DNA from 2 places in the Pseudarthrobacter scleromae genome. Region 2 is predicted to be linked to the other one. Evidence: riboswitches for the same ligand, from Rfam matches in the RefSeq annotation. Region 2 holds a riboswitch; the other holds the start of a gene.
The links. Region 2 has a riboswitch for S-adenosylmethionine ahead of IEX33_RS03975 (aminotransferase class V-fold PLP-dependent enzyme). Riboswitches for the same ligand answer to the same signal wherever they lie in the genome.
Positions count from the first base shown of each region.

Region 1: linked by a shared signal. The riboswitch ahead of IEX33_RS13620 (DUF1737 domain-containing protein) and the one ahead of IEX33_RS03975 (aminotransferase class V-fold PLP-dependent enzyme) in region 2 are both predicted to bind S-adenosylmethionine.

Region 1 is NZ_BMKV01000005.1:68,263-73,484, forward strand. It holds gene IEX33_RS13605 (methyltransferase family protein) at 1-530, opposite strand, end outside; gene IEX33_RS13610 (O-succinylhomoserine sulfhydrylase) at 551-1,759, opposite strand; gene IEX33_RS13615 (rhodanese-like domain-containing protein) at 1,760-2,170, opposite strand; gene IEX33_RS13620 (DUF1737 domain-containing protein) at 2,167-2,445, opposite strand; SAM riboswitch class IV at 2,459-2,572, opposite strand; gene opgC (OpgC domain-containing protein) at 2,906-5,222, shown strand, end outside.
Region 2 is NZ_BMKV01000001.1:846,156-851,377, forward strand. It holds gene IEX33_RS03965 (metal-dependent transcriptional regulator) at 1-31, opposite strand, end outside; gene IEX33_RS03970 (class I SAM-dependent methyltransferase) at 81-839, opposite strand; gene IEX33_RS03975 (aminotransferase class V-fold PLP-dependent enzyme) at 932-2,320, opposite strand; SAM riboswitch class IV at 2,424-2,537, opposite strand; gene hisN (histidinol-phosphatase) at 2,697-3,509, opposite strand; gene rsgA (ribosome small subunit-dependent GTPase A) at 3,557-4,672, opposite strand; gene aroA (3-phosphoshikimate 1-carboxyvinyltransferase) at 4,656-5,222, opposite strand, start outside.

The sequences.
Region 1 (5,222 bases), on a different contig from region 2:
TTCCTGCCCACACAGCCCCTTCCCACAGAATGCCTGCCCACACAGCCTCTTCCCACATAGCGCGGCACCGCCCGCCGGTACTCAGCGAACGCCCCACCGAAGGAAGCGGCGAGGCTGGCCTCCTCCCGCAAAACCTGGCGATGGACGGCAGCGGCCGCCACCGGAAGTGCGGCCAGGGTCCATGCGTTGTGCCGCACCAGCCCAGTGCCCAGATGCAGCAGCGTCCAGCCCACATACATAGGGTTGCGCGAGAATGAGTACGGGCCGGACGTCACCAGCTCAGCCGGTCGGGCGAGGAAAGTGCGGCGGGCTGCCCACCATGACCAGGCGACGAGGACGCCACCGGCGGCGAGCGATGCGCCGCCCGTTATCCGCAGAAGCCTCTGCCGGCGGCCGGTTACCCGCGAAAGCCGGATAGGAACCAGGCGCTGAAGGGCCGCGCCGGCGGCGATGCCCAGCAGGTTCTGCTCAGGCAGGGGGATGTTGGACAGCAGCAGCTGCCAGCCGGGAGCAGCGACCGTTCCAGGCATGCCCACCACCGTCCGGAGTGCTAGATCTGCTTGAGCGCCTGCTCCAGGTCGCCGATCAGGTCGTCCACGTCTTCCAGGCCGACGGAAAGCCGCACCACGCCGTCGCTCAGGCCGATCGCCGCCCTGCCCTCGCCCCCCATGGCGCGGTGCGTGGTGGTGGCCGGGTGGGTGATGAGGGACTTGGCGTCGCCCAGGTTGTTGGAGATGTCGATGATCCGCAGCCCGTCCAGCAGCGCGAACGCTGCTTCCTTCCCGGAACGGCCCCTGGATGGCGCAAGCTCGAGGGTGAGGACGGTGCCTCCGGCGCCCATCTGCTTCGCGGCCAGCTCGTATTGCGGGTGCGACTTCAGGAGCGGGTACTTCACCCAGCTGACGGCGGGCTGCTCCTCCAGCCATTCCGCGAGCCGCAGGGCGGTGGCCGAGGAATGGTTGACCCTGAGCGACATGGTCTCAAGGCCCTTGGTCAGGACCCAGGCATTGAACGCGGACAACGCCGGTCCGGTGTGGCGCATCAGCTGCTTCACCGGTCCGTCGATGAACTCCTTGGTGCCCAGGATGGCGCCGCCGAGCACCCTGCCCTGGCCGTCGATGTGCTTGGTGCCGGAGTACACAATGACGTCCGCGCCAAGCTGCCCGCAGCGTTGCAGCAGGGGAGTGGCAAAGACATTGTCGACGACGACGGTCGCCCCGGCCGCGTGCGCCAGTTCGCTGACCGCGGCGATGTCCACGATCTCCTGCATCGGGTTGGACGGCGATTCAAAGAAGACGGCGGTGGTGGGCTTGGACAGGGCCTCGCGCCACTGCTCCAGGTCAGGCCCGTCCACGAAGACGGTTTCCACGCCCCACCGCGGCAGGATCTCGTTGAGGATCACAAAGCAGGATCCGAACAGCGAGCGGGCGGCAACCACGCGGTCGCCGGCTGCCAGCAGGGCACCCAGGGCGGTGAACACGGCGGACATCCCGGACGCCGTCGCAAAGCACGCCTCGGTTCCTTCCAGCAGGCGGAGACGCTCCTGGAACGTGGCCACGGAGGGGTTGCCGTAACGGGAGTAGACAAAGCGCTCGTCCTCGCCCGTGAAGGCACGCTCGGCGGCAGCCGCGGATTCGTAGACAAAGCCCGAGTTCAGGAAGATGGCTTCGCTGGTTTCCTGGAAGTTGGTGCGGTCCAGCCCGCCGCGCACGGCCTGGGTATCGGGGCTCCAGCCGGCGGCGTCTTCGTTGAAGGTCACTTAGATCTTTCCCAGGTTGGTTGGCAGGCCGCGGTTCTTCCAGCCGTTGACGGTGCGTTCGCCGAAGCGGTCCGGGTCGCCTTCAAAGCCCTCCAGCACGTTGTAGGAGGTGAAGCCGGCCTGGGTGGCCGCTCTGGCTGCCGCGATGGACCGCTGGCCGGAGCGGCACAGGAACACCAGTTCGGTTGAACGGTCTTCGGGCGCCTGCTGGTTGAGGTCGTTGATGAAGTCAGGGTTGGGGATGCCGCCGGGGAAGGTCCACTGGATGAACAACGGATCGTTCTCAGTTGCCTTGGTGTCGGGAATACCAATGTGGGCCCACTCGCCCTCGGTGCGTACATCCACCAGGATGGCACCCTGTTCCAGCTTGTCCCAGGCCTCCTGCGGCGTCAGGTCCCCTGCGTAGCTCATGCGTGGCCCTCGCCGTCGAACTCAAGGTCGTCGCCCGTGGACTCAAGGCTGTCCACGGCGTCCGCCACTGCGGCATCCGCGGAAGCGATCGCCTCCGGAAGGACCACCGCCTGGGCCACGATGACGCTGCTGCCGTTGAAGGTCGCTGCCGGGCTGCCATGCAGCACATAGCCCTCTGCCAGGGCGGCCGAGATCCGCTCGCAGAATTCACGGTTGTCCGGGCCGCTGATGAGGCGGTAGGACAGCTTTTCTTCAGGGGCAGGTGCGTCAGACACGACGGATCTCCTTCTCTCACGCTTGCAGCTCGAATGGTCGATATGCCGAGTATTCACCTGAGGCACCCCGCCGTGGAAGGAGGGTTGCCGACCGGCCAGTCAGGGCTTGGCGCCGGTACTCATTACTCCCCAAAAACGTAACACTTGCCGCCCGGCGCCGCACCGCCGTCGTCGTCATGTTGCGTAACTGAAGGATGCAGGGCGGGCCGCGGCGCAAAAGAAACGTCCGTCACCGCTCTTGAACGTACGACGGCGACACCACCTTGGGTGCGCGGGCGCCAGGTGCCTGCCGCCGGCGTCAGGCCGATAAAGTTTCTGCAGGGGCCGCCGCCCCGTTACTGGAGAAATCAGTCCCTGGGGGGTCTTCATCAGCACGCCATCCGCCGCCGCGCCCACACGTCCCGCCCGGAGCCGCCGGCTGCGGCACCTCCACAAAGTGGCTTCGCTCCTCGCCGCCGTGATGATGGCCGTCCTGGCGGTGGTGGTACCCGCCGGCTCAGCGCAGGCCGCCCGAAACTTCCCGGAGGAAGGCAAACCGCTGCTGGGCGCAGTCCTCGAATGGGGAGAGGACACCGCCGGCGGCTTCTCCGAAAGGCTCGGGGCATCCCCCGCAATCTTCGGACACGACATCGCCTTCCCGTTCCGTGCCTCGGAGGAGGACGATATCCGGGAGTTCCTGGAGCAGTCCGCCGGGCAGGGCGCCCATGCGATGCTGACGGTGAGGCCTGCTGTCCCGCTGGACCAGGTCACCGCTGACGCTGCCGCAGCCTTTGCCGGGGAAGTGCGCCGGATGCAGGGGAATTTCAAGGGCCAGCTGCTCATCCGCTTTGCTCCGGACATGAATGCCAGCTGGGTGGAATGGGGCCAGCAGCCGGGCGACTACCGGCAGGCATTCCGGGCGGTGACGGCCGCGTTTCGGGATGCCGGCGCCAGTGGCAGCCATGCCATGGTGTGGGAACCGTACCTGGGCAAGGACTACCCCTTTGACCGGAACCGGAATGCGCCCGGGCCCGGCAGCGAAGGCTTTACCCTGTTGGATACCAATGGCGACGGCACCTGGAATGGCTCCGACAAAGCCTACGAACCCTACTATCCGGGAGACGACGCCGTGGACTGGGTGGGCCTGACGGCCTACCACGATGACACCGCAGGGGGCTCCGCCGTCAATACCGTGCCCCGAGCCGGTGAGCTGCAGGAGATGCTGACGGCCTCCGGCGGGGAGAACTTCTACGGGACATATGCCGCGGGGCGGGACAAGCCCTTCATGCTGCAGACGTCAGCCTTCTACAGCCCGTCCTCCGGAGGCGCCGCGGAAGCGGAGATCAAGAACGGCTGGTGGGACCAGGTCCTGGGCGTTGCCGCATCACCCGACTTCGCACTGACCGGGGCAGTGCTCTGGGACGAACGCACCAGCACACGGGACACGGGGGTGGCCAGCATCGACTGGCGGCTCACCGGAAACGCCGGTATTGCGGACGCTGCCCACACCCGGCTTGAGGAGGCGCCTGTGCAGACGGGGCCCGTTACCGATGTCAGCTCGGGTCCCGGGTTCGTCAGGTCCAACACGCTTTCGGGGGCTGCCGCCTGGACCGTTGGGGCCGCGCTCATCATCCTCCTGGTGGCGCTGTGGCAGCTCCCCGCCAGGTTGAGTGCGGTCACGGCGTGGGGCTACAGCGATCCGTCCGGCAGGGACTCACGCGTGGACCTGCTCCGTGGCCTGGCCATCGTGTTCGTGGTGGTGAACCACCTGGGCATGGTGTCGCTGTTCCAGCTCCTGACCCAGGAAGCGGTGGGCTTCGTTTCGGGTGCCGAGCTGTTCGTTCTGTTCTCCGGCCTGGTGGTTGGCATGGTGTACGGGCCCAGGGCGAAGGACGATTTTGGAACGGTGGTGGACCTCACCTCGCGCCGGGCAGGCAAGCTCTATGTAACGGCACTGGTGGTGCTGGTGGGCGTCTTCCTCCTGTCTCTGCTGCCTTTCTTCCGGACCGAGGCGCTTACAACCTTCGTGGACCAGGGCACCGGCGGGGCAGGGCACGAAGGCGCCGGACGCACTTACGATCTTTACGCGGGCATGGAAACACTGTTCCAGTTCCCTGTGCCGGCGCAGGTGCTTCCCGCCATCCTGCTGCTCCAGTTCGGGCCCTGGCAGTTCAACGTGATGGGCCTCTACGTGGTGCTGCTGCTGGCCAGCCCGCTGATCCTGGCCGCCCTCAACCGCGGCAAGGCTGTCTGGGTGCTGGCGGCATCGCTGGCCGTGTACGCGGTGGGAACGGTGACGCGCTTCAGGATCCTGCCGTCGCAGTTCGAGGATTCCTTCCCTTTGCTGGTGTGGCAGGTGCTGTTCGTCATCGGCCTGGCGGCCGGGTTCCACCGGCGGAGCATCGTGGCCTGGCTTTCATCGCACACCGGGGTGGTGGTGGCCTGCACTGCGCTGGCCTTCGCGTTCGCCTTCGTATCCTGGGGCAACCCGTACCTCGCCAACGGGTTTGACGTCCGCCTGGCGATCATCCCGGACACCGCCTACCGGGCCATGTACGACCTCTTCTTCGGGCGCACCTACCTTGCCCCGGGCCGGCTGCTTAACGTCCTGGTCCTGGTGGTGGCGGCCTATGCCTTCCTCACCGCCTACTGGAAACCGGTACAGCGAGCCCTGGGCTGGTTCCTGGTCCCGGTGGGGCGCGCCACCCTCTACGTGTTCATCATGCATGTGGTCCTCATCGCCGTCATCGCCAACATCCCGGCTCTCCAGCAAGAGAACATCCTCATTAACACCCTGG
Region 2 (5,222 bases):
CTATGGAGGAGGAGGGAGCGCTGGTCTTCACAGGATCCAGCCTACCGGCTGCCCTTGGCCGCACGTAGACGGGAGGGCGCTCATGCCCGGACAGCCCGCCATGCGAGCGTCAGGTACGGCAGTTTCAATTCCTCGTCCGGCCCGTGGCCCAAATGGTCGTGAAGGTACCAGTCCAGGTTGGCCAGCACTTTCGCCCGGGTGGCCTCGCCGGCGCGCAGGTAGTAGCTCCGGGATTTTGTCAGCTCCATCAGGTCTGCGGTTGTCACGGAGTCCTGCCAGCGCGTGAGGTGGTCCTCCAGCGCCTCGAACTCGGGTCCTATGAGCGGGCGGATGCCGGGTTTGTAGACATCCCCGGCATGCATGATCCTGGAGAGCCGGTGAACCCAGGGGACGGACGTGTCCAGCTGGTTCCAGACCAGTCCCAGCGTTCCTTGGGGGCGGAGGACGCGGGCCAGTTCCGTGCTGGCCCTCAGGGCATCGCACCAGTGCCACGCCTGCGCTACGGTGACGACGTCGAAAGCCGCCTCAGGCAGCCCGGTAGCCTCTGCGGTGCCAAGGACAGCCGTGGCGGCGGGGCAGTGCTCAGCCAGCTGCCCGAGCATGTCCGCTGACGGGTCCACGGCCGTGACGGACAGGCCGAGGTCCAGCAGCAGGTGGGTGAATTTCCCGGTACCGGCACCCACGTCGAGCACATCGCGTGCCCCTGGAGGCACCAGCCAGCGCGCTGATTCAGCGGGATAGCCTGGCCTCACCTGCTGGTAGTGCCTGCCGCCGTCCTGGAAGCTCTGGCCGAGCTCCCGGCGCCGGCCGTGATCCAGCCGTGGGCCACCCCGTGCCACGCGCGGCCTCCTTCATCCGGTTCCTTTGGTGTTCTCCGAATTTACCGCATCAGCCGCAACGGCAGGGCGCCGGCCGGCAGGCCAGCCGTGGGTCAGTCGTCGATGCAGGGCGCGGCGCCGGCCGTTCCCGGGGTGTTGGGTGCCCAGTGGGGGTACGTGCGGTTGTCATTGGCGGGAACCCAGCGGCCAGCGTCCACCACATAGTCCCAGCCAAGGCCCTTGGTCCGCAGGTCCCGGATGCCTGCCAGCAGCCGCTCGGCATCCTCCAGCCTTGAGCCGACGCCGAAGCTGGCCCGAAGTGAACCGGAAGGAAGGCCCAGCCGCTTCAGCAGCGGGTGCGCGCAGAAGCGGCCGTCGCGCAGGCCCACTCCATGTTCTGCCGAGAGGTAGGCGGCCACCAGGCCGGCGTCGTAGCCTTCCACGGAGAAGTTGACCACGCCGATGGTGTCGGTGTCCGGGTTCGTGTCCTTGAAGATCTGGTGGACGGTGACACCGTCGATCTCCTGCAGGCCTTCCACCAGGAAGGAGCGGATGGCTGATTCGTGGGCATGCCAGCGGTCCTGGTCCAGTTCCGCGATGACCTGCGTGGCGCGGGCCAGGGTTGCCGCACCCAGCACGTTCGGTGATCCGCCCTCGTGGCGGGCCGGGCCGGTTGCCCAGCTGACGCCGTCGAGCCTGGCTTCCCTGACGGCGCCGCCGCCGGCAAGGTGCGGTGTTCCGGCATCGAGCCAGTCCGGGCGGCCCACCAGCACGCCGGCACCAAAAGGTGCGTAGAGCTTGTGGCCCGAGAAGGCGATGTAGTCGACGTCGTCCGCGGTGATGTCGATCCGCCGGTGTGGGGCCAGCTGGGCCGCATCCACTGCGATCCGTGCCCCGTGCTCGTGCGCCAGCGCGGCAAGGGCACGGATGGGAAGGATTTCGCCCGTGACGTTGGAAGCTCCGGTCACGGCGAGCAGGCTGACGCCGCCCTGCCGCAGTTCCGCACGGACGGCGTCAATGGTTTCCGCGATGGTGTCCGCTGCCACGATGCTGCGGTGGGGGACACCCTGCCACGGCAGGAGGTTGGCGTGGTGCTCAATGTCGAGGTACAGGACGTCGCCGTCGGGCCGTCCGTCGGTGACGGGCAGGCAGCCCGCCAGCAGGTTGAGGGAGTCAGTGGTGTTCCGGGTAAAGATCACCGAATCGTCCGGGCGGCCGCCCACGAAGTCGCGGACGATGGCGCGGGCGTTCTCATAGACCGAGGTGCTGATCTGGGAGGCGTAGCCGGCACCGCGGTGGACGCTGGCGTAGAAGGGCAGGATCTCGTTGAGGTAGGCCGACACCACCGAGAGGGCGGGGGCCGATGCGCCATAGTCCAGGTTGGCGTACCGGACGTGGCCGCCGTGGATCAGCGGGGCCTGGATTTCGGCGCCGCTGACTGCTGCTAGCGGACGGCCGGCGGCGGTGCGGTGCTGGTCAAAGAGCGAAGGCGAACCCGGCAGGGCAGCTGCCTGGTGCTGGACAGCGGCTTGGGGGGAGACGGCTTCGGGGGAGACGGTGGCAGTTGTCACAGAGACCTCACTTCACAACAGGACTCCATGCAGGAATCCGCGCTTGCCGCATCCCTTCCGGACCGGCCTGGTCGTCACCCGGGGCACCCCACCGCGAATGGAGGGTTGCCGGCCAGCAAACCGGGGTTTTGCGCTGGCACTCGTGACCTGGTTAAGAGCGTAGAACATGGGCAGCGAAGGTTAAAAGCCCGCGGAAATGTTAAGGGCTTTGTTACGAACGTTTGAAAAGGGGCGCCTGAACCGAAGAACACGACGGCGGACGCCTCCTGTCGGGGGCGCCCGCCGTTGATTATTCGTGCTGCCGGGACTAGAGGAGGTCGTCCAGGTTCGGGTTCAGCCGGCGCAGCACCTCGGAGTGCAGGATGGAATTGGTGGCCAGGGCGTTCCCGCCGAACGGACCGTCCTCGCCCTCCAGCGAGGTGAAGCGGCCACCAGCCTCCACCACGATGGGCACCAGTGCGGCCATGTCGTAGAGGTTCAGTTCAGGCTCGCAGGCGATGTCCACCGAACCTTCGGCCACCATGCAGTAGGACCAGAAGTCACCAAACGCCCGGGTCCGCCATACGTCCTCGGTAAGGCCCAGGAATTCATTAAGGTTTCCGCGTTCCTTCCAGCCGCCAAGGCTCGAATAGGAAAGGGAAGCATCGGACAGGCTGGAGACATTGGACACCCGGAGGCGGGTGGCCGCGGCAAGGGAACGCCCCATGTAGGCTCCCATGCCCTTGGCAGCCCACCAGCGCTTGCCCAGGGCGGGAGCGCTGACCACGCCCACCACCGGCTCGCCTTCATCCACCAACGCGATCAGGGTGGCCCAGACAGGGACGCCTCGGACGAAGTTCTTGGTGCCGTCAATGGGGTCGATAATCCACCGCCGCGACCCGTGGCCCGTGCTGCCGAACTCCTCGCCGAGTACGGCATCGCGTGGACGGGACCGGGAGAGCTGGCCGCGGATGGCTTCCTCAGCTGCCTTGTCCGCATCGGTGACGGGCGTCAGGTCCGGCTTGGTCTCAATGTGGAGGTCCTGGGCCTTGAAGCGGCTCATGGTCTGGTCATCCACGGAATCGGCCAGGACGTGGGCCAGGCGCAGGTCATCGTTGTAGCTCGAAGCGGGTTGGATCATGGTTCCAAACTACCGTCTGCGCGCCGTTCTGCCGGGAAGCGGGCCCGTCAGGTGACGCTGCCCAGTTCCTTTGCCTCCTGGGCTTCCATCCGCGGGTCCGTGCCGAGGAGGCGCCGAAGGGAGCCAAGCCTTGCTGCTCCGGTGGGGCCGGCGTGTCCCGCGCCCACCCATGCGTCCAGTCCGCAGTTCACCGCGGTGGCAGTGTGCTTGCACCCTCGCTCGCAGTCGTCGATGCCGGGGGAGAGGTCCGGGAACGAGCGGAGGATGCGGTCCGGGTCCACGTGCGCCAGGCCAAACGAGCGGATGCCGGGGGTGTCGATGATCCAGCTTCCGGACGGCGCATCCGCCAGCTTCAGCGCAAGGGCCGACGACGACGTGTGCCGGCCGCGGCCCGTCACGGCGTTCACTCCGCCGGTGGCCCGTTCCGCCCCGGTCAGCGCATTGACCATCGTTGACTTTCCAACGCCTGAGTGTCCCAGCATCACGGTGACCTTGCCGTCCAGGTAGCCCCGCATCTCGGCGACGGCCGAGCTGTCCAGCCGGGCGGACAGGCCGTCGTCGGAACGGGCGTCAATGCCCGAGGCCGCTGAATCGGCCGTCCGGCTGATGATTACGGGAAAGTCCAGATGCGTGTAGTTGGACAGCAGTTCCGCCGGATCCTTGACGTCCGCTTTGGTGACCAGCAGGATCGGCTCGATGCTGGCGTCGTAGGCGGCCACCAGGGCACGGTCGATGAAGCCGGTCCGCGGCTCGGGGTTCGCTGCTGCCACCACGATCACCAGCTGGTCGGCATTGGCCACCACTGCCCGTTCCACAGGGTCCGTGTCGTCCGCGCTGCGCCGCAGCAGGGTCTTGCGGTCCTGGATCTTCACCAGCCGTGCCAGGGTGTCCGGCTCCCCGGAGACGTCGCCGACCAGGGAGACAAAGTCTCCTGCGACCACCGGGTTCCGGCGGAGTTCCCTGGCCCGGGCGGCAATGACTACCCGCTCATTGCCGGAGTCTTCTTCCACCACTGCGGTGTACCGGCCCCGGTCAACGGTGATGATGCGACCCGTGACGGCGTCATCGTGGCTTGGCCTGTCCTTGGTGCGGGGCCGGGAGCCCTTCTTGCTGGGCCGGATCCGGACGTCCGATTCATCCCAGGAATCAGTGCTCCGCGCCACCGCTGAAACCCTCCGACGCCGTTTCGGCCGGGCCATTCTGCGCCAGCATGTCTGCCCACAGCCGGGGGAAATCCGGCATGGTCTTGGCGGTGGTGCCGATGTCCTCCACCTGGACGCCCTCCACGGCGAGGCCAAGGATGGCTCCCGCGGTGGCCATGCGGTGGTCGGCATAGCTGTGCACGACGCCGGCATGCAGCTGTGCGGGACGGATCACCAGGCCGTCGCTGGTTTCTTCAGCGTCGCCGCCAAGGCGGTTGATCTCCGTGACCAGGGCGGCGAGCCGGTCCGTCTCGTGGCCCCGCAGGTGCGCGATGCCGGTAAGCCGGGAGGGGCCGGTAGCCAATGCACACAGGGCGGCCACGGTGGGCGCGAGTTCGCTCGTGTCGGCGAAATCTCCGCCCTTGATGTGGGGTCCGCCGGTGACCGTGAGGACGCCGTCGTCGAGTGTTACCTCGGCGCCCATCGTGGACAGGATGCTGCGCCAGAGGTCACCGACCTGCTGCGTTTCGTCCGGCCAGCCGGGGATCCGCACCGTTCCGCGGGAGGCCAG